3 regions of the Faecalibacterium sp. Marseille-Q4164 genome follow, and region 3 is predicted to be linked to each of the others. Evidence: riboswitches for the same ligand, from Rfam matches in the RefSeq annotation. Region 3 holds a riboswitch; each other region holds the start of a gene.
What was found. A riboswitch is a leader RNA that binds a small molecule or an ion and turns the genes downstream of it on or off. The one in region 3 is predicted to bind cyclic di-GMP.

Region 1 (7,525 bases), on a different contig from region 3:
CACCGGCTCACCTATCCCCGCCAGCTCATCCAGTACCGCGAATTCCTGAAGGACGGCGGCGAGATCTACTTCAAGACCGATGACGACGACCTGTTCCGCGACAGCCTGGAGTACTTCCCCGCTTCCGGCTACGAGATCACCTGGAAGACCTTTGACCTGCACGAAAACGAGCCGGAGTGGAACATCCGCACCGAGCACGAGGGGATGTTCACCGAGATGGGCATCAAGATCAAGGCCCTGATCGCCAAAAAGCTGCCCGGCGATGCCGCCGTGACCTGGATCGAGCCCAAGGTCCTGAAAAAGAGGAAGGCTGCGGAGGAAGCCGCTGCCGCCGCAAAGGAGGAGTAAGATGTCCTTTTTTGTCAACACCATGGTCTGCGGCTTTTCGCTGTATCAGATCCTGGCGTTTTTCCTGATCTACTCCTGCCTGGGCTGGTGTTTGGAGGTCATCTATGCCGCCGTTTCCACCGGCCAGCTGGTGAACCGCGGCTTTCTGAACGGCCCGGTCTGCCCCATCTACGGCTTTGGCATGATCATCGTGCTGTTCACCCTTTCGCCGCTGGCAGACAACCTGCTGCTGCTCTATATCGGCGGCGTGATCCTGCCCAGCGTGCTGGAGCTGGTGGGCGGCTGGGCGCTCTACAAGCTCTACCACACCCGGTGGTGGGATTACAGCGACTTCCCCTTCAACATCGGCGGATATATCTGCCTGGAGTTCTCCCTTTTGTGGGGCGTGGGCACCGTTGTGGTGATGAAGGCCGTTCACCCCGTGATCGCGGGCTTTGTGGCGATGGTCCCCCAGATGGTGGGCTTTGTCCTCATGTGCATCCTGTACGCCTGCTACGCCGCCGACGTGGTGGTGACCGCCTTTGCGGCCTCTGACCTGGCCCGTGAGCTGGATGCCCTGGAAAAGGTGGCCGACAGTATGCACGCCGTGTCCGATGCCATGACCGAGCTGCTGGGCACCACCGCCATGGATGTGGACCAGAAGATGGACGAGAGCCGCCTGCAGCTCAAGCTGGCGGCTGCCGAGGCCCGGGACAATGCCGCCAAACTGAGCCCCCGGGATGCCGCTGCCGCCCTGCGCGCCAAGGCCGACGAGGCCATGGAGGCTGCCCGCAAGTCCTCCCAGGAGGCCCGGCTCAATGCCTCTGAGGCCGCCACTGCCGTCAAGCTGGCTGCCAAGGGCACCGCAGAGCGCACGGCAGAGCTGCTCCGTCTGGAACAGCTGGCCGAAGAGCTGCAGGCCCGCAGCGAGGAGATGCGCGCCCGCACCCGGAGCTCCAAGTACTTTGGCAAGGGCCGTATGCTCCGCGCTTACCCCAAGCTGCGCCACGGCGAAAAGCACCGCTCTCTGGACGAGCTGCGGGAGCGCCTGAAGTACGAGCGCAGGCACTGACCCTGCCCGCTGCAGCAACCCCAAATGCCCCTGACCGGCTTCTTTCGGTCAGGGGCATTTTTCTTGCACTGCATTCTCCATAAAGTCAGGCAGATCTTGTTCTGCTGCACGATTTTGTTTTCTTTATGTTTTTCACATTGTACACTTCTTTTGTATACTTCTCCAAACTTTCTTTCGTCATATTGACAAAAAAAAAAGAAAAGCGTATCTTGTTCTGTGCAAAATGCCATTTCCGCTAAAACTGAAGAATCGGCAAACCAGTCGAAAGGCTGCGACGCAAAGCTACAGGGCCTGTAACATGGCAGCCAGCTGCACGTTATTCTCTCCGGGTAAGGTAATACGAAACCTTGCACCTCCTTGTGAAGATGCGTCGGCTTCCCTTCAGGAGAGCGAGCGCACAGCGGGCCTACAAGGGTTCAGAGCGTCGTACCAGCCGTTTGGCCGGTGCGGCGCTCTTTTGTTTTGGCTGAAATAAAGAGAGTTTTGGGAAAATCATTGAAAAGGAGTAAAGAATTATGAGACCTAAGCGTTTGATCAGCTTATTGGTTGCGGTCTGCATGATGATCACCATGCTGCCCCTGTCGGCAGTCACGGCATTTGCGGCAGATATTCCCGCTCGTGGAGAAGATGAATTTGATTATCAAGGTTTGCGATATAAGAAACTGAGCAGTTCCACTGTCTCCGTTGTGGGGCCTGTGGAAGTACAGACGGAGAGAGTAATTCCTGAAACAGTTGTAAATAATGGTACAACATATACCGTTACAGAAATCGGTGACCGTGCATTTGATTGCCGACTGGTAGACAGCACTCCCTATAAAGATTATGTTGGAAAGCCAAATTTTGTTAGTATAAAAATACCAAAAACTATAACAAGAATTGGGGCATACGCATTTCGCCAGTGTGGTGACTTGCACACTAACTCCGGTCTTGTTAATGTTATTTTTGATAGTGAAAGTCAGTTGAAATTGATTGACCATGACGCATTCGCAAATTGCTGTGCAATTAGAGAATTTGAACTTCCCCGTGAGGTAGAAACTATTGGCGAAAACGCATTCTATGATGATTGGTGTATTAAAAAATTCACTTTTCAAGAAGGCTCAAGACTAAAAAGTATTGGTGGGAACGCATTCCATTGCAATTCTAGTTTACAGAGCCTCACCCTTCCTTCAAGCGTAACTAATATTGACCATCATGCATTTTATCAATGCAGTAGCCTTGATGAATTTGTCATTCCTGATGGCGTTGAAAGTATTGAGCGAGCAATGTTTGCTGAATGTTCAAAATTAAAAACAGTTACTGTTCCAAATAGTGTGAAAAAAGTTGTTCAAAAGGCATTTTTGAAATGTTCTTCCTTAGAAAATGTCGTTTATAAAGGTACTGCTGACCAATGGGATAATTTAATTAACAGTTCGAACTTTGAACAAACGGATAATGGAAATTTCAAAAATCCTACTGTGCTGAAATATCTTTGCACCGTCACTTTTGAAATGAACGGCCACGGCACCGCACCCGTAGCTCAGACTATTTACACTGGCGACAAGCTTGCAAAAGTTGCAGAACCCACCGCCGCCGGGTATACGTTTGGCGGCTGGTACACCGACAAAGAACTGACCAAAGCATTTGATGTTGAAAACGATACCGTTTCCGGCGATACCACCCTGTACGCCAAGTGGGAAGCCATCCCCGACCATGAATTGACTGTGAAAGTCGGCACCTTTACCTACGATGACAACGCCGCCAGCGACAAGGGCAATGTTTACGAGGGTGCTCTTGTTACCGTGACCTTCGACGAAAACAACCAGCTGTGGAAGGACAGCGGCCTGAGCTTTGACCACTGGGATATCCAGTCCAAAGCAAAACTGCTGGACGAAAACGGCGAGGAAATCGTCAACCCCGGCAAGACCTTTACCTTTGTGATGCCCAAAGAGGGCGTGACCATTGAAGCCATGCCCAAGGATGCCACCATTGAAGATGATGGGCCCAATGTGCTGGGCACTGCCGCGATCATTGGTACTGCCGCTGTGGGTACCGCAGTGCTGGGCTATCAGGCCTATTCTCTGGGCGCTGAATTTGCAGGCAAGCTGATGGCTCTGCCCTACTTCCCCAGCAACCGCAGCGCCCTTGCCATGATGCTGTGGGAGGATGCAGGCAAACCCATGCCCGAATCCGAACTGCTCTACCCCGATGTCGGGCAGGAAGAGCAGGATATGGACCTGCAGCACGCCGCCCGCTGGGCCATGGAAAACGAGCTTATCCCTGACCTGAACGATGAGGGCACGGCTCCGGAAGAGATGAAATTCTTCCCGGCCAATCCAGTAAGCAAGCTTGATGTGCTGAATGCATGGCAGAAGGCACAGGAGCTCAAGAACAACTAACGCCATCCCCGAATATTCCCAAATATACGTAGAAGCGCCTCATCCCTCACCGGATGGGGCGCTTCTGCGTTGTAATGTGTCGAATTTTCTGTTATACTGTACCTGTCGGCCTTCCGACCTCGATCTATAAGAGGAAGGGGGTGATTCCTATGGATATTTTATTCTCTTTCATCCTGTCCGTCGCAGCGGGTGTGGTCAGCTACTACATCTGCAAGTGGCTTGAGGAACAGTTCAAGGCCGGTAAGCACTAACCCTTAGCAAGCAGGAAGCCCCTTTGACAGTCGCAATGTCAAGGGGGCTTCTTGTTGCTTTGGTGATCCTATGGATATCACCTTATTCTCTTTCGCATTCCTATTATATGCGTTGGAATGCCAAAAGTCAAGCGTTTTTCGTATACCCACAGCCCCTTGGGATATCAGTGCTTCTACGTTGTAATGAGTCGAATTTTCTGTTATACTGTACTTGTCGGCCTTCCGACCTCGATCTATAAGAGGAAGGGGGTGAGTTTTATGAACTTTATAATCTCTTTTACACTGTCCGTCGCAGCGGGTGTAGTCAGCTATTACATCTGCAAGTGGCTTGACGACCAGTTCAAGGCCGGTAAGCACTAATCCTTAGCAAGCAGGAAGCCCCCTCGGTATTCGCACTACCGCGGGGGCTTCTTGTTGCTACTTGGTGAGTTTTATGAACTGCAACCAATCTCTTTTACAGCTTTATTATATGCTGTATCGCTCAAAAAGTCAAGCAGATTTTGTTTTGCTCACGCCCACAGATCCTCGGGGTACAGGCCCTCCTGGGTCTTCTGGGCGATGGCGGCCACCACGGTGGGCTTATCCTCGCGGTAGGTCACACCGTACCACTTATCGGTGCTCTTGAGCACGGTGACTGCTGCCTTGCCCTCATCGATGAGCTCGCTGGCCACGGTGGGCAGGAAATACTCGCATTTGAGGGGGTTCTTGGGCAGATTCTCACGCAGCCAGCCTGCAAAGCGGCGGTCGGCCTCGTCCAGGAAGCTCTTGCCGAAGCCCCACAGGTTCATGCTGACAGGCGCTTCCACCGGCAGGTCATCCGTGCCCTCACCGGTGAGGGAGGTGCAGCGGATGCCGCCCTCATAGGTCTCGATGCCGGTGCGCTCGGTCACGCTGTGCAGGGTGCCGTCCGGGTTCACCACGCAGACACCGCGGGAGACGGTGCCGTTCTCGGAGACGGTATTTTTGAGCAGGTAGCTCACCATGCAGTAATCGTAAACTGCGCCGTCCTGATGGGTGGACAGATACTCATAGATGACCTTGAAGGCCTCGGGGCCGTAGTAGTCGTCCGCGTTGATGACGGCGAAGGGGCCATCAATGAGGTCTTTTGCGGCCAGCACGGCGTGGCAGGTGCCCCAGGGCTTGACACGGCCCTCGGGGATGGTGAAGCCTGCGGGCAGCTCATCCAGCTGCTGGAAAGCGTATTTCACGTTCATGCCCTGAGAGACGCGGTCACCGATGGCGGCTTTGAAGGCATCCTCGATCTCGTGCTTGATGACAAAGATCACGGTCTCAAAGCCTGCGCGGTGGGCATCATACAGGGAGTACTCCACAATGGGCTGACCCTTGGGGCCCACCGGGTCGATCTGCTTCATGCCGCCGTAACGGCTGCCCATGCCGGCAGCCATGACCACCAATACCGGTTTGTTCATTTTTCTTTCCTCCTGCGTCAGTGCGCTGTTCTTTGAATCTATTATACTCCAAAATTTCCCGGGCAACAAGGGACAGCTTTTCCTTGAATTTTTGCATGGATTCTCACCCGCTGCCGTGATAGAATAGAGGCAATGGAGTTTCCGCAGAAAAGGAGAATGCTTATGTCAACCAAAACTGTCTGGATCACCGGCGCGTCCTCCGGCATCGGGCGGGAGTTTGCCCGCCGCTATGCCCGGCTGGGCTTCCGGCTCATTCTGACCGCCCGCCGCCGCGACCGGCTGGAGACCCTTGCCGCTGAGCTCCGGACGAAACACGGCACCCTCTGCCGCATCGTACCCGCCGACCTTGCGCAGGATGCGCAGGTCACCGCCCTGTGCGAAGCACTGGCAGACGAACGCATCGACCTGTTCATCAACAACGCGGGCTTTGGTGCCTGCGGTGCCTTTTCCGAGACGGACGCGGGCAAGGAGCTTTCCATGCTGCGGGTGAACGTGCTGGCCATGCACCGGCTGTTCAAGTTCACCCTGCGCAAGATGGAAGCCCAGGGCTTCGGCACCATCCTGAACGTGGCATCCTCGGCGGGCCTGCTGCCGGGCGGGCCCTATATGGCGGGCTACTACGCCTCCAAGGCATACGTTGTCAGCCTGACCCGCGGCGTGGCTGAGGAGCTGCGGGAGCAGCACAGCCCGGTCTATGTCTGTGCCCTCTGCCCCGGCCCCGTGGACACCGAGTTCAACGACCGCGCCGACGTGGTGTTCGCCCTCAAGGGCATCACCCCGGAGCTCTGCGTGGAGGAAGCCATGCGCGGGATGCTCCGCCGCAAGACCATCATCGTGCCCAGCCCCCTGATGCGCCTTGCCACCACGGCCCAGAAGCTCGTTCCCACGCCCCTGCTCATGCCCATCCTGGCCCACCAGCAGAAGAAAAAGCTGGGCTGATGGCCGCTTGACAGCGCACCGCCGCTCATGTATCTTAGAGGTATCCGAAAAAACGGGAGGAATGTCCCATGAAAATTGCACTCATCAACGAAAACAGCCAGGCCGCCAAAAACGGCATCATTGAAGCCGCCCTGAAAAAGGTGGTGGAGCCCATGGGCCACGAGGTGGTCAACTACGGCATGTACACCGCAGAGGATGCCGCCCAGCTGACTTATGTTCAGTGCGGCATTCTGGCCGCCATCCTGCTGAACAGCGGCGCGGCCGACTACGTCATCACCGGCTGCGGCACCGGCGAGGGTGCCATGCTGGCCCTGAACAGCTTCCCCGGCGTGATCTGCGGCCATGTGGAGGACCCCGTGGACGCTTACACCTTTGCCCACGTCAACGACGGCAACGCCGTTTCCATGCCCTTTGCTAAGGGCTTTGGCTGGGGCGGCGAGCTGAACCTCGAGTACTGCTTCGAGAAGCTGTTCGGCTTTGGCCACGGTCAGGGCTACCCCAAGGAGCGCGTTGTGCCCGAGATGCGGAACAAGGCCATTCTGGATGATGTGCGCGCCGCCACCTTCAAGCCCCTGATCGAGTGCCTGCAGAGCATCGACCAGGACCTGCTCAAGGGAGCCATTGCAGGCGAGAAGTTCAGCAAGCTGTTCTTCGCCTCCTGCAAGGACGAGCAGCTGGCCACCTACATCAAGACCCTGCTGTAAGCGGAAGCAGCAGGATATATTTTCAAGCGCTTTGCACCCGAAGAGCCTTTTCTTTTTTGAGAAGGCTTTCCGGGTGTTTTTTGTCATTTTTTACATTTCTCAATTGAAATTTTGTCGATTTCAACAATTGACGATATATATATATATATATAATGGTTATAGACAAAATTCATCGAGTTTCGACACTCTTTTGCTGCTTCATGGAGGTGAAGCCAATGGCCGGAAAGCTCTGCCCGAACTGCAAACAATTCACATTTTTCAAAACAGTTGGTGAAAACCGTGAGTGCACCAAATGTGGGTACAAAATGGTCGTTCCGATCCAAAGCAAGGGCCGCGGCGAACGTTGCCCCAACTGCGGAAAACTGACTGTACAAAATCAGGGTGGAAGGAAGTGCTGCACAAACTGCGGCGCAACCTTCAAAGGAGG
Region 2 (7,525 bases), on a different contig from region 3:
ATATCCCGCAGATCAATGTGGGCAATTATGGCCGCGTTGCTCCCAAGCACGGAACGGAAGCCCGCAAGACCTATACCAAGAATCTGTATGCCTACGAGGACGAAGTCGAGGTTCTGCGGCAGGTCATGGCAACCGGGATCCCCTGCAATGTGCAGACCATCCCCGATGATGTTCCGCAGGAACTTTCCAAGGTACTGGGCTGAGCGTGGTGCTCTGCCTGAAAATAAAAAAAAGTACAAGGAGGAAAAATCGCTATGTCAATTACCGCTGCAATCATCTGTGCAGTCGTGTATGCGGTCATCAACTGGCTTGACCCGTACACCCTGTCCTGGCAGTGCCTGAACCGCCCCATCGTGGTGGCACCGCTGGTCGGCCTGCTTCTGGGCGACTTCCAGACCGGCATCATCATGGGTGCTTCGCTGGAAGCAATCTTCATGGGCATCTCCGCTGTGGGCGGCTCGATCCCGTCCGACTGCCTGTCCGGCTCCATCATCGCTGTGGCGTATGCCATTGTGGTGGGCGGCGACGGTGCCATGGAAACCGGTCTGGCTCTGTCCCTGACCATCGGTACCGTGATGACCACCATCAATACCATGCTGATGCCTCTGTGGGCCGGCCTGGCTCCCTACTGGGAGAGACTGGCTTCTGAGTGCAAGCCCAACAAGTTCCGTGCCATTTCCATGGTCGTCAACTTCATCGCCTGCCTGCCCGGTGCGGCAATCATCTTCTTGGGCGTTGCCTTTGGCATCGAGGGTCTGCAGGCTGGTCTGGCTGCCTGCCCCGCATGGGTCATGACAGGTCTGGCCGCTGCCGGTACCATGATGACCGCCGTCGGTTTCGGCATCCTGCTGTCCATGATCTGGTCCACCGATATCGCCGTGTTCTTCTTTGTCGGCTTTATCTGCGCCAAGAGCCTGGGCCTGAGCAGCCTTGGCATCGCTGTGATCGGCGCTGCCATCGCCCTGACCCTGTTCTTCATTGACAAGCGCATCATTGATGCAAAGAACGCTGTGGCCGCTGCCCCCGCTGCGGGTGCTGCTACCCCTGCCAACAGTGAGGAGGATTTCTTCTGATGGAAAAGAAAGTTGTCAGCGCAGAGGAAAATAAGATCCTCAAAAAGATGTTCTGGAACAGCCATCTGGTCTTTGCGAACTTCAACATGACCAAGATGGAAGCCAATGGTTTCACCATGACCATGGCCCCCGCCGTGGAGAGTATTTATGGCGACGATATCGAAGGCAAGAAGGCCGCTTATGCCCGCCATCAGTCCTTCTTCAATACCCACGCAGTCGCATTCAACTTTATCGCAGGTCTGTGCTACGCATTGGAGAAGGATTGCCACGACGGTAAAGTTCCCGGCGAGACCATTGATGCCATCAAGGCCTCTCTGATGGGCCCCACCGCCGGTATGTTCGACTCCATCTTCTTCAACTGCCTGCGTGTCATCGGTGCCGGTATCGCAATCGGTCTGTGCTCGCAGGGCAACATCCTCGGCACCTTCATCTTCATCCTGCTGTACGGTATTTCGCAGTCCCTGCTCAAATGGTTCCTGCTGAAACTGGGCTATACACTGGGCACCAGCTTCATCGACACCGTCTTTAACAGCGGCCTGATGAGCGTTGCGACCCGCTGTGCATCCATCCTCGGCCTGATGATGGTCGGTGCCATGACGGCAACCACCGTGGGCTTCCCCCTGAACTGGACGCTGAACATCGGCGAGACCTCCATCGTGGTCTCCGAGCTGTTTAATGCCATCTATCCGGGCATTCTGAGCTTGGCTCTGGTGCTGTTCATGATGTGGCGAATCAAGAAGGGCAACCGCCCCACACAGCTGATCATCGGTCTGCTGATCTTTGGTCTGCTGGGCGCATTCCTTGGAATCTTCTAAAAAAATCAGATCGCCTGATCCTGCAAGGGGTCCGCAGTCCGGCAGGAGTAAAACGCTTCCTGCCGGACTTTTTTGTAGAAGGAGAACGGATATGACATTGCAAGACCTGATGATGTTGTATGGTGTCACCCTGGGCAAACGGCGCACTGCAAAGCAGAAATATCTTTTTGCCCAGCAGCTCAACGAGAGCCTACCGCCGCTGGGCTGGCCGGTGCGGGTTCAACAGAGGGAAGGACGGTTTTCCAAGATCGAAAACCTGATTGCCGGGGATCTGGCAAATGCAAAGGTCGTCATTGCGGTCCCCTTTGATACGCCGGCAAAGGCGCTGCGGCCCCAGAAATACTATCCGTTCCATCCGGACAAAAATGTTCAGCAGCGGGGGAGAGACCTTGCACTGCAATGCGTGCTGGAACTGCTCTGTTTCGGAGCGGCCTGCCTGATGTTCTGGTCCGGACGGGGAACCGGTGCCATGCTGCCCCGGACGCTGGCGGCACTGCTGCTGGCGGGGGTAGGTGTCTGGCTGCTGCTGCCCCATGCAAGCCCCTGCAACTTCAGCCGCTGTTCCGGTGCGGTCGCCACTGCCGTAAAGCTGGCGGAGGACCTGAGCGGTGAGGAGAACATCGCTTTTGCCTTCTGTGACCATGCAGTGGATAACTATGACGGCTTCCGGCTTCTGGCGCAGGAGATGCCAACTGCGGCAACTGTTCTGCTGCTGGACAATTTGACCAGCGGCCCGGCAGTGGCGCTGGCGCACGGCGAGTACCGGAAAGAGGCGGCGGAACAGCTGTGCAGTTTGCTGCCGGAGGATAAGGTCTATGACCGGAACTACCCGGAGGAACAGCGGCAGCGGAATCTGCTGGCGCTCTTTCCCAGAGGGATGATGCTCAGCTGTGGACGAGTGGAAAAAGGCGAATTTGTTGTGGAGAATACCTGCTGTGCACAGGACCATGTACTGGATCTGCCCCGGATGGAGCGGATGGAACGGGCGTTGGCCGATTTTGCAAAACAGGAAGCAAATAAGAAGGAGAACTGAATTATGAAACTGCATTCCAACCGCATTTATACGCCGAAAGGCCCCAAGGCAGGTGTGCTGACTGTGGAAGGCGGCAAGATCACTGCCTTTGCAGAAAATACGACCGACCCCGAAGCCATTGAATACGGCGACCAGCGGATCATCCCCGGCATTTTTGATACTCATAACCACGGCACCTGCGGTTATGATATCATGAATAAGAATGCCCCCCATGAAAAGCAGATCGCATCCGTGAAAGGTTATCTGAAGGGGCTGACAAGTCAGGGCACCGTGAACATCTTCCCGACGGTGTGCGACCCGGATTCCATCCGTGCGGTGGCAGAGGTGGCAAAAGAGGGTGATCAGGACGGTGCAACCATTCTGGGTATCCACAGCGAAGGCCCCTGGCTGAACCGCACCGGTGAAAAAGGCATCCGTACCGGCTGGCCGGAGGTAAGTATGGAGACGGCACATGCCATGGTGGAAGCCGGCGGCGGGTGGCTGCGTCTTGTGGCACTGGCACCGGAGATCCCCGGGATGGACCCCATCATCGAGTATTTCCTCTCGCAGGGCATCACAGTGGCAGCCGCCCACAGTGACAACAACTATAAGCAGGCCATGGCCGCCTATGCCAAGGGCATCAGTGTGGCGACCCATACCGGCAACGTCATGACCGATATGCATCACCGGGACATCGGCGGTCTGGGAGCAGCCCTGACCAATGAAAACGTTACCTGTGAGGTGATCTGCGACGGCCTGCACATCTGCGATGAGATGCTGGGCATCTACTTCAAGGTCAAGAGCACCGACAAATTCATGATGGTCAGTGACTGTACGGCTCTGTCCGGTGCACCGGTGGGCAAGTATGAGGGCATCTTTGAGGGGATGGCCCTGAATGTGACCCCGGAGGGCTTTGTTCTGACCGATACCGGCCGCCTGTGCGGTTCCAGCCAGCCGGTGCTGTTCGACATCAGAAATCTGGTGAACAATGTTGGCATCCCGCTGGAGACCTGCCTGAAGATGGCCTGCCTCAATCCCTGCATCAAGTATGGTTTTGCCGACCGCAAGGGTACCATTGAAGTGGGCAAGGACGCAGATCTGGTGGTCATCAGCGACGATTATCAGGCACAGGTCACCTACGCCGAGGGCCGGAAGGTCTATGACCGCAGCACCGAGGGCAAGATCTTCAATGCGGATTATCTGAACCGATAAGGACAAAGGAAACAGCTATGAGCAAGAAGTTGATCGTAGTAGCCGATGATTTCGGCTTCAGTGAGGCATACAACTATGGTGTCATCAAAGCCTATAAGGAGGGCGTGGTCTGCACCCTCTCGCTGATGAGCAACATGGCCGCCGTCCCCCATGCGGTGAAACTCTGGCAGAGCGAGTGCCCGGAGGTGCCGCTGGTCCAGCACACCAATTTTGTGCAGTACCGCCCCGTCAGCGCCCCGGAAAAGGTGCCCACGCTGGTAAACGAAGAGGGAATGTTCTACCGCAGCTATCTGTGGAAGAGCGAGAATCCCAATGATGCCAAATGCAAGGGCGAAGTTTACCCCAGCTATGAGGACCTGTATACCGAGACCATGGCCCAGCTGGACCGGCACAAAGAACTTGTGGGACATTATCCCCGGCATTTTGAGGGCCACAGCGCCATGACAAGGCCCATGGAGCAGGCGTTCCGGGATATCGGAAAGAAGCTGGGCATCCATAACATGGGCGATACGCTGGCCGAAGAACTGCCGATGAAACCGGCCTGCGAGCTGTTCAGTTTGGGCAACAGCAACGCAATGGAGATTCTGAACCGGGGCAGCCGCCCGGAGGACTGGCTGGAAGACCGCTTCGGCATCCTGAGCTCTCCCTACGAGTACAATATCCTACATTTCCATCCGGGTTATCTGGATCAGTACCTTCTGGACAATACTTCCCTGACCCTGCCCCGCTGCCGTGATCTGGCGACCCTGTGTGACCCGCAGGTTCGTCGCTGGCTGGATGAGCATGAGGTGGAACTGACCAACTTTGATGCCCTGTACGAATAACTGCGCCATTTCCAAGTGATACTTTATCATCCTCCATAGGAACGCCGCTGCACAGAATTGCGACCTGTGCGGCGGCGTTTTCTTAGTAATGGCCTAACCCTCTCAGCCAAAGTCTTTAACTGAGAGGGTCACCCCCACCCCCCGTCAAATCGCACTAAAAAATAGACTGCATTTGTTACAAATGACAAACTCATGGAAAACCCCTTGATTTTTATATAAGGGGGGTATAATAAAATGCAAAAGAGCACCCCCACAAAACAGAAGAATCGGCAAACCAGCTGGAAGGCTGCGACGCAAAGCTAAAGGGCCCAGACCGGGCAGCCAGCTGCACTTCCCCATAAGTACACCACAGCGTCACACCAGCCTTTCGGGGCAGGTGCGGCTCCTTTTTACATTTGCGGCGGGTGCAGGGAAAAGCGTTTGGGATACTTCATAAGGGAGGAAAAAGTTTATGAAACCAAAACGTGTAGTAAGTTTGCTGGTGGCGGGCTGTATGGCCGTCTCCATGGTGCCTGCTTCGGCGGTCACGGCGTTTGCGGAAACGGTGGGGAATACGTCTGCCTTGGCTGTGCTGGCACAAAATGCAGCAACAAGCGGCCCTTGCGGTGCAGAAGATCAGACGGAAAGTGTTTCTTGGGAAGTGGAACAAAACAATACGGCTGCGGAGAATCCTACATATACACTGAGCATCGAAGGTTCAGGTGCAATGGCGGATTACAATGCAATCACAGATGATGGAACAGTTGAAGATGACGGAACGGCTAAGAATTATACAATCATAACCCCGCGTGAAAACGCGGGGTTATGATTTGTCCATTTTTCGTGGATGCCCCAAGCGGCTAGATATCCGTAGCAACTCCGAGTTTTCGACTTCTCACGCTTTATCGAAAATTTGGAGGTCACACATGAGTTTTGATCCGAATGCTATTGGTAACCGTATTTTTACTTTGCGTACAAATGCGAAGTTATCGCAGGAAAAACTTGCTGAAAAACTTGGTGTTTCCCATCACCACCTGGGCGATCTTGAAAGGGGAAGCTCCAATGGCTCTGTAAAAATCCTGATCGATATTGCAGAATACTTCCATGTCAGTATGGATTATCTTCTTTTGGGTCGAGATCCTTCTAGGAATCAGTTTCAAAATGAACTGCAAGCCGCTATAGATCATCTTGAAAAAATCAAAGGTCTTTTATAATCACTTCAACAAGAAACGCTCCTGCCAGTTTTACACCGGCAAGAGCGTTTCTTGTGTTATTCAAAAATATCGGCAAGGGTAAGCAGCTGTACTTCTCCGCGTTCCTGTGCCTGAAGCAGACCGTCCGTAAATCCGCCTTTCGAGAAAATGTAGTAGTGGTAGTTTGTTCCTTTCCCAAAGACTGCTGCATATTCCCGAATCAGTTCCAGTTCGTCCAAACCGATTTTTTCATTGCGGTATTTGCAGGAGCCAATGATATAGTCATTACCCTCAACCGGCGTTCCGACAATGTCGATCTGGATCTGCTTCTTTTTTTGAGGGTCGGTTCCCCACCACTGCCCGATCTCACTCAACTCGATAGGAAGATCATTCGCATAATAGAGCAAATAGTCTTGACACATCTTCTCAAAAATCAGGCCCATATAGTCTGGAAAATACTGCTTCACCGCATGGGGGTAGGTCTTTGCGATCCGCCCCGAATCAATGGCACTTGCATTGACCGGCACAAAACGGTACCAAAAACGAAAAAAATTGTCCGCCAGAAGATAGATCGTTTTTTTGCCCGGTTTCTCTGTGATCGGCGTTTCTTTTTTGACGATTCCAAGGTCTATCAACGTTTTGAGGTACTTCGCCACCACAGAGTTTTCTTCACCAACTTTTGTGGTGATGTCGTTCAGGCGAGAAGCCCCCTCTGCAATTGCCTTGATGATTGCATTATAAATTGCAGGCTCACGCAGCTCCTGCTTTAACAGGTTGGCCGGTTCCTCATAGAGGTAGCTGGAACGGTCAAACAAGTTTTCCATCAGTGCTTCATCTACGCTGTCCCGAACATCCAATTTGTTGATATAATGCGGAACGCCGCCTGTGATGCCATAAATCAGGGCGTTATCTTCCTCAGACAGATTCGGATGGAATACCGCAGTTTCCCTATAATCCAGCGGCATGATCTTGAATTGCGCTGTTCTGCGCCCATACAGAGGGCTTTCTTTGCCCAAAACCTGACTTTCCATAAAACTCATGGACGAGCCACACAGGATCAGGTACATTTGGGACTCTGTCCATTTATGGTCGATGATGTGCTGAAGCATTGCGGAAATAGCGGGTTTAGCCTTTGCAAGATAAGGATACTCATCAATTACAAATACGATCCGCTGCTCCTTGGAGAGAGCTGTCAGTTCGTCCAATGCTGCATCGTAGGTTGTAAATTCCGGAGATGATTCTGCATTGGGTCGTTCAAAACTCATGATTGCCTTGGACAAGGCTTCCAGATTTTCTTTTCCGGTCGTATTCAAGGCAGAGAAGAAAATGGTCGGTTTATCCTTGCAGAATTCATTGATCAGCGCAGTTTTTCCAACACGGCGTCTGCCGTAAATGACAACGCATTCAAACTTTCCAT
Region 3 (7,525 bases):
GCCCTGGCTGCCGGTGGTGATCAGCACCACCTGCTCCGGCGGGTACTGGTTCAGCTCATCCACACTGATAAGGGTGCCCTCGGGGATGTGCATATAGCCCAGCTCCTGCGCCATGGCAGTGTTATTGACCATGCTGCGGCCGCTGAACGCCACCTTGCGGCCATCCTCCACGGCCAGATCAATGATCTGCTGGACGCGGTAGATATTGGACGCAAAGGTCGCAATGATGATGCGCTTGTTCCGGGCACGGGCAAACAGGTTGCGGACACCGGCGGCCACCTTCTGCTCCGTGGCGGTAAAGCCCGGGCGCTCGGCGTTGGTGGAATCGCTCAGCAGAGCCAGAACACCCTTCTGACCATACTCCGAAAGGGTGGTCAGGTCGGTCACGCCGCAGGCCAGCGGGGTGTAATCGATCTTGAAGTCGCCGGTCTGGATGATCGTTCCGGCGGGGCTGTCAATGGCAAAGGCCACGGAATCGGGGATGGAGTGGTTGACATGGATGGGCTCCACGGTAAAGCAGCCCAGCTTGATCTTCTGTTTGGGGGTGATCTCCACGAACTTGGTCTTGCCTGCCAGGCCAAACTCCTCCAGCTTGTTCCGGATGAGGCCGCAGGTCAGCCGGGTGCCGTAGATGGGCAGATCAAACTTCTGCAGCAGGTAGGGAATGCTGCCGATGTGGTCTTCGTGGCCGTGGGTGATGAGCAGTCCCTTGATCTTGTCCTTATTCTGCACCACAAAGGTAAAGTCGGGGATGACCATGTCCACGCCGTACATCTCACTGTCCGGGAATACAAGGCCGCAGTCCACAATGATCATATCCCCGTTGCACTCATACACGGTCATGTTCTTGCCCACTTCGCCCAGACCGCCCAGCGGGTAGATGTGGATGGGCACAGCGGCCTCCTTGGGCTGCTGTGCGCGGCGGGGCCGCCGGTTATAATAAGGGCGGCGGGTGCGGGTACGCTTTTCCCCGCCGGATTCACTGTTTCTGTTCGGATTGTTCTGAGCCTGAGCCGGGTTCTGTTCTTTGACCTGTGCCATGCGGTACCTCCAAAATCAATTACAAAACGCAGGCACACCCCTTTGCGAGCGGCCTGTCTGCTGTGAAGGAGCAGCAAACGCACCGCCGCTCCCATCGAAACCATCGTATAGAATTTTTCGCTTCCATGCCCGTTTTCGGCACTGGGATGGCCGGAACGGAGTAATTTCTGCCCTGTCAGTCCATCTGTTCGATGCGACCGCGGCACTGCCCCGTTCCGGCCGGACACACCGCATCGGTGCGCCCCTATACGCATTTTGTTACAAACAGTATAGTATTTCTTGTCCACTTTGTCAATTCAAAGCTTTGCCGGAAAAGCCGGGGATGATACGTTTTCCTCTTGACAGAACCGGAAAAATAGCTCTAAATAGAGGTATCCAAAAATTCAAGTTCCGGGAGAAACAGATGAAACAAGTCGAAGTTTACACCGATGGCGCGTGCAGCGGCAACCCCGGCCCGGGCGGCTGGGGTGCAGTGCTGCGCTACCGCTTCAACGGCAAGGTCTACGAAAAAGAGCTCAGCGGCGGCGATGCTTCCACCACCAACAACCGGATGGAGCTGACCGCCTTTATCGAGGCCCTGCGCCAGCTCAAGGAGCCCTGTGAGGTGAGGCTGTGCTCTGACAGCCAGTACGTCATCAATGGGCTGGAAAAGGGCTGGGCCAGGGGCTGGAAGCGCCGGGGCTGGAAAAAGTCCGACGGCTCCCCTGCCCTGAACCCCGACCTGTGGGAACAGGCATTGGAGCAGGAAGCCCGGCACAAGATCACCTATGTCTGGGTCAAGGGCCACGCAGGCCACCCGGAAAACGAGCGCTGCGACCAGCTGGCCGTGGCACAAAGTCAGGCACACGGAGGGAGACAGGGACGATGAGCGATACATTTCTGCCCGGCAGCGGGTTCGATACCTATGAGCAGCAGGACAAGGTGCTGGTGGGCCTGTGCGGCGGCACGGGCTGCAAAGCAGCTGTCCGCATTTTACAGCAGCAGGGCTTTGCGGTGATGGGCGCTGTGGTGCGTCTGTGCACCGATGACCCCGTTGTGGATGCCGCCAAGGAAGCCGCCAAGGCTCTGGGCATCGAGTGCATCACCCTGAATGCCAGCGAACTGGCCAGCCAGCTGGCCGAGGAGACCGCTGCCCCGGCCGACCTGCGCTTCCCCGCCCTGCTGGCGGCGGCTGACCGGCTGGGCATCCAGTACATTGCCACCGGCCACCGCGCCCGGGTAGAGACCGGTGCAGACGGCGTGCACGTCCTCTGCCCTGCCGAAATTGCGGACGAGAGTGCCCGGCTTGCCGCCCTGCCGCAGGAGACGCTGGGCCGGCTCATCCTGCCCTTGGGCGATTTCAGCCCCGAGGATGTGGCTGAGATGGCAGCAGAATAAAAAACAAAAGAGATGCACCCTGCCTTCCTGAAACCGGTTCAGGGAGCGGGGTGCATCTCTTTTTGCTTTATTTTATTTCATCGTACAACGCTCAATGGAAGTCATCCGCTTACTTTGCGAAGATCTGGATCCAGTTGTGGCCCCACTGAGAATTGGCATCGTAGTTGTAGCCAAGGCACATATACTTGGCGGCGGGGTCCATGATATTGACACGGTGGCCTTCCGAAGCCATCCAGTCTGCAACGACTTTTTCGGGCGTGGTCTCGCCCCAGGCGGCATTCTCGCCGGTGGCGGTATCAGACACACCGTACTCCTTCAGCACGGTGAAACAGTTGGTGCCATCGGGGCGGGTGTGGGAAGCGACCTTTGCCACTTCCTTTGCGCGCTCATCGGCGGCGGCCTGCAGCTTGGCATCGCCCATAGCCAGAGGTGCCAGATTTTCCTTTGCACGCTCAGCGTTGACCAGCGCCAGCACTTCCTGTGCAAAACCGTTCTCACTGGTGCCGCGGGCGTAGGTGAAGATCATCACCCAGTAATTGCCATACTCGCCGCCCTCGTAGTAGCCAATGCCAACGGAGGTGGCATCCTTGTCCAGCATCCGCTCCTTGAAGAAATCGTAGCGATTCCAGGCGGCGACCACATCCGAAGCATCCTCAGCAGCTGCCCAGTAGTTCTCGCCCACGGAAACATCGTCCACACCGTACTCCGGCAGGATGGTGAACTCGCGGCTGCCATTGGGGCGGTTGTAGGAGTAATTGACGGTAAGTTCTTTTGCACGGGCCTGTGCGGCAGCATTCAGTGCGCTGCTGCCCATGCTCAGAGGAGCCACACCAGCCTGTGCACGCTCTGCGTTGACGAGCTGCAGCAGCTCATCGGCCTTGGAAGCTGCGTGTGCGGGCATTGCCAGAACAAACATCAGGCAGATGAATGCGGCGCAGCAGACCAGATTCTTCAGGACTTTCATCGAAGCGTTACGCATGGTGTTGAACCTCTTTTGTGTTACCCCATGAAAAAAGGTGTCGATTGCTGGTATACTCGGCAATCGACATCTGATGCTTCAGATGAAGGTCACTCAACACCCATTCTCCGCTGTGGAGACCCTCAGGTGATGAGAAGCAACTGGCTGCCATTTTACAGGCCCTATAGCTTTGCGTCACAGCCTTTCGACTGCTTTGCCGAGGATATTCAGTTTTGCGTGCCTTTCTTCTTTTGGGAAGAAATTTGAGAACGAAAAAAGGTGTTGTTCTGCAATACACTCAGCAAAACAACACCTAGAAAATCTAAGCAGGTCGCCCAAAGAAAGATTTCTTTGAGAAGCAGCTGGCTGCCATTTTACAGGCCCTGTAGCTTTGCGTCACAGCCTTTCGACTGTTTTGCCGAGAATATTCAATTCACCTTGAGGAGCCGTTTCCATTTCCTCGACGCTATCCTACCACATCGGACAGAACCTGTCAACTGTTTTGGAGCAGCTTTCTCAAAAAATCTGCTTTTTTGAAGAGTTCTTCCGTTATGCCTGCACCTCTGCCGCCTTTTTGCGCAGCAGGTCGAGGTCTGCGGCATCCGGGTGAGCCAGCGCCTTGTCAAAGTTCTCGATCAGCATCTCGAGGTTGGGTGCATGGTTGGGCTGCTGCAGCATCTTTTCGTACTGCTGGCGCACAATCATGGGCATCTTGCCCTGGCACATATAGGTTCCAATGACCGTGTTGCTCTCATCCAGCGATTTCTGCACCGCTGCCAGGATCTGCTCGAAATATTCCGCACTGCCGCCAAAGCCTGCGGTGCCGAACAAAAAGACCCGCTTCCCCTTCAGGGTCTGCAAAAAGGCGGTGAGGGTGTCATCGGCATGGCCCTTGTCCGTCCAGAAGCCGATGTAAAGGGTCTCAGCCTCCAGTGCCTCCGGGGCCGGTGCTCCGAAGTAGGTGCACTCATTCTGGGGCAAGCTTGCGCGAAGGGTGTCGGCCAGCAGGCGGGTGTTGCCGGTCTTGCTGCTGAAAACGATGGCGTAGCTCATGGTCATTCTCCTTTATTATGTTTGAGATCAGATGCTTCCCTGTTCTTTTGCGTTCAGGGCATCATAGATACAGCGGGTGCCCTGATGGGCGATCAGGCCGCCCAGGCACTTTTTGTTGCAGCGGACACAGCGGTGGATCTTTGCCGCATTGCCGCTCTGCAGTTTGTTGACCCAGTTGGGGTCGGCCAGCAGCTGGCGGCACATTGCTGCGCACTGGATGCGGCCGCTGGCAAGCTGCTGCTCCACAAAATCGGGGTCGTTCAGGCCGCCCACACCGCAGAGCGGCACACTGGTATACCGGCGCACCTCATCGCAGAACTTGAGGAAGCAGCCGGTCTCCTTGAACTCGGGGTGGCTGGCCGGCGGGATGGTGTTTTCCAGCGCAGAGTGGTTGGCCAGTGTCACATGGAAGCTGGTCACGCCTGCCTGCACCAGCAGGGGCACGAACACGGCCAGTTCCTCCTCCACCACACCGGCGTTGCCGTAATGGGGGTTCTCCTGCCGGACAGCCAGCTTGTAGTCAATGGCCATGCCGGGCACAGCGGCGTGCACTGCCTTGACAGCTTCCACGGCAAAGCGGGCGCGGCGCTCGGCACTGCCGCCGTATTCATCGGTGCGGTGGTTGAAGATGGCGGAAGAGAAGCTGCCGCACATCCGGTCGCCGTGCACCTGCACCATGTCAAAGCCCGCCTGCTTTGCCAGCACAGCAGCCTTGCCAAAGCCCGCGATGATCTGATGGATCTTTTTCTGGGACATCTTGGTGATGTAGGGACCCACGGCATCGTTCATCCGCTCCCGCAGCTGGTCGGGGGTGATCTTTTTCATCAGCATCCCCGGGATGCACTTGATGATGGACATCATGTCGGTATCGGTCTGGTGGAGCTGGGCGCAGACCTTACAGCCGTATTTGTGGGCAGTCTCGCAGATCTGCTGATAGAAGGCGAAGCCCTTTTTGTCAAACAGGGACTTCTCGAACCGGCTCTTGGCCACCGGCACGTCGCCGATGATGATCATGGCGCAGCCGCCCTTGGCCAGCCGCTCCATCTCTGCCAGATATTCCTCGTCCGAAAGGCCGAAGGTGGTGGGGGCAAAGATGATGCGGTTCTTCAGCTGCATTCCACCGTAATCAATGGGGCTCAGGATGGTGTCGTACATGTTACACACTCTCTTTCCTCGTCCGTGCTGCCTTTTGCAGCAGGCTCAGGAGCTGGTGCTGTTCCTCTTCGGTCAGCCCGCTCAAATTTTGTGCATCCCAATCGAAAAATACCTGGTGACAGGTCCGGAATGCTCTCTCACCCGCCGGGGTCAGCCCCAAATGATAACTGCGGCCCTGCTTTTCCCGGGTCATAAAGCCATCTTCCACCAGCTTGATCACGCTGCGCTGGCAGTGGCCCCAGTCCAGGTGCAGGTTTTTGGTCATCTCAGCCGGGGTGCAGCCGGGATGTTTGCCCACGTAGATCACAAAATACATCATGCCAAAGCTCAGGCCAAACTCCTGCAGCTGCTGGGTGGTGTAGGCTGCGAACTGCTTGTAAAACTCCATCACGTAGAAGGATATGGTCGATTGGATCACTCTTTGCATCTCCTTTACTTGACAAGGTCTAGTATAATCGCATTACTTGATAAAGTCAAGTACTTTTTTCAAAAAAATTCTCCCTGCTCCGTATTTCTGTTTCGGGAGCAGGGAGAAAACGATTTTTTGCCTCAGACCAGCGGCATGATATTTTCCGGGGCGGCAGCCAGGCAGGCGGGTGCTTTTGGCGGCGGGGCCGCCAATGTCTCCTTGGACACCTTCCACCACAGGCGGGCCTCACCGCCGGGCAGGGTGAAGATCATATTCCAGTCAAAGGGGTTCTCACTGGTGGAGACAGCCTGCACCGGCAGGCTGTTGGGGGTGCCGGGAGCGCAGGGCGCAAAATCATGGGCGCGGATGCCCACGGCGCGGCAGCCCTCGGGCACCGGCAGAGCCACGGTCAGCGGCTGTTCCCAGCCCGCCAGATGAACGGTATGCTCCCCCACCCGGGTGCAGGGCAGAATATTCTTGCAGCCGGTCAGGCGGGCGGCGGCACGGGTGCGGGGGTCAGCAAAGACCTCCTTGGTCGTACCTGCCCGGAGCACCTCGCCGCTGTCCATCACGATCATCTCCCTGCACAGGCGGTAGGCCTCGTCCCGGTTGTGGGTCACCAGCAGGGCCGTGCCCGCAAACCCGGCCAGCAGGCTGCCTACCTCCCCCTCTACCTCCTCGCGCAGGTAGCTGTCCAGCGCGCTGAACGGCTCGTCCAGCATCAGGATGCGGGGTTTAGCCGCCAGGATGCGGGCCAGGGCGGCACGCTGCTGCTGCCCGCCCGAAAGCGCACCGGGCAGGCGCTTGGCCAGTTCCTCCAGCCGCATGGCCCGCAATGCCTCGGCACAGGCGGCCCTGCGGGCGGCAGGATCCTTTTCCTTTTTCAGGGCACAGAGGATATTCTGCTCCACGGTCATGTTGGGGAACAGGGCGTAGTTCTGGAACAGCAGACCCACATTGCGCTGCTGGGGCGGCAGGTCGATGCCCTGAGCGCTGTCGAACAGCACCCGGCCATCCAGCACGATGCGCCCCTCGTCCGGCCGGACGATGCCTGCAATGCAGCGCAGGGTCATGCTTTTGCCGCAGCCGGACGCGCCCAGAAGGGCGGTGGCAGTGTCCCCTGCCGTGAACGCAGCGTGGAGGGTAAAGCCATCAAACCGCTTGGTCACATTTACTTCCAGGCTCATGTGCGCTTTCCTCCCTGCTTCTGCCTGCGTTCCAGCAGGTTCACTGCCAGCAGCACCACCGCCGAGATAACGATATCCACCAGCACCCACTGCATGGCCCCGGCTTCATCGTTGGTGCGCCAGAGCTGGTAGACCGTGGTTGCAATGGTGGCCGTCTTGCCCGGCGTGTAGCCTGCGATCATGCTGGTGGCACCATATTCGCCCAGCGCACGGGCAAAGGCCAGCACCGTACCGGCCAGAATGCCCTGACGGCAGCAGGGCATCCGCACCCGCCAGAAGATCCAGGTGTTGGAAAGTCCCAGCGTCTGTGCCGACCAGGCCAGCGTTTCGTCAAAACTCTCAAAG

Region 1: it holds a riboswitch for cyclic di-GMP, as region 3 does, so the genes downstream of both, J3352_RS14390 (leucine-rich repeat protein) here and J3352_RS09365 (CAP domain-containing protein) in region 3, are expected to answer to the same signal.
Region 2: it holds a riboswitch for cyclic di-GMP, as region 3 does, so the genes downstream of both, J3352_RS05815 (hypothetical protein) here and J3352_RS09365 (CAP domain-containing protein) in region 3, are expected to answer to the same signal.

Annotation. Positions count from the first base shown of each region.
Region 1 covers NZ_JAFREJ010000005.1:33,138-40,662, reverse strand. The annotation lists gene trmB (tRNA (guanosine(46)-N7)-methyltransferase TrmB) at 1-348, shown strand, start outside; gene J3352_RS07175 (putative ABC transporter permease) at 350-1,399, shown strand; cyclic di-GMP riboswitch class I at 1,641-1,716, shown strand; gene J3352_RS14390 (leucine-rich repeat protein) at 1,915-3,774, shown strand; gene J3352_RS07165 (sugar phosphate nucleotidyltransferase) at 4,535-5,455, opposite strand; gene J3352_RS07160 (SDR family oxidoreductase) at 5,618-6,394, shown strand; gene J3352_RS07155 (RpiB/LacA/LacB family sugar-phosphate isomerase) at 6,463-7,098, shown strand.
Region 2 covers NZ_JAFREJ010000003.1:167,361-174,885, reverse strand. The annotation lists gene J3352_RS05845 (PTS sugar transporter subunit IIB) at 1-203, shown strand, start outside; gene J3352_RS05840 (PTS sugar transporter subunit IIC) at 255-1,073, shown strand; gene J3352_RS05835 (PTS system mannose/fructose/sorbose family transporter subunit IID) at 1,073-1,888, shown strand; gene J3352_RS05830 (hypothetical protein) at 1,980-2,921, shown strand; gene J3352_RS05825 (N-acetylglucosamine-6-phosphate deacetylase) at 2,925-4,112, shown strand; gene J3352_RS05820 (ChbG/HpnK family deacetylase) at 4,130-4,936, shown strand; cyclic di-GMP riboswitch class I at 5,195-5,269, shown strand; gene J3352_RS05815 (hypothetical protein) at 5,388-5,744, shown strand; gene J3352_RS05810 (helix-turn-helix domain-containing protein) at 5,842-6,129, shown strand; gene J3352_RS05805 (ATP-binding protein) at 6,186-7,525, opposite strand, start outside.
Region 3 covers NZ_JAFREJ010000009.1:54,355-61,879, reverse strand. The annotation lists gene J3352_RS09380 (ribonuclease J) at 1-1,041, opposite strand, end outside; gene rnhA (ribonuclease HI) at 1,445-1,909, shown strand; gene J3352_RS09370 (hypothetical protein) at 1,906-2,418, shown strand; gene J3352_RS09365 (CAP domain-containing protein) at 2,528-3,397, opposite strand; cyclic di-GMP riboswitch class I at 3,530-3,605, opposite strand; cyclic di-GMP riboswitch class I at 3,731-3,806, opposite strand; gene bilS (flavodoxin family protein BilS) at 3,926-4,429, opposite strand; gene bilR (bilirubin reductase) at 4,457-5,584, opposite strand; gene bilQ (bilirubin utilization transcriptional regulator BilQ) at 5,586-6,011, opposite strand; gene J3352_RS09345 (sulfate/molybdate ABC transporter ATP-binding protein) at 6,134-7,180, opposite strand; gene modB (molybdate ABC transporter permease subunit) at 7,177-7,525, opposite strand, start outside.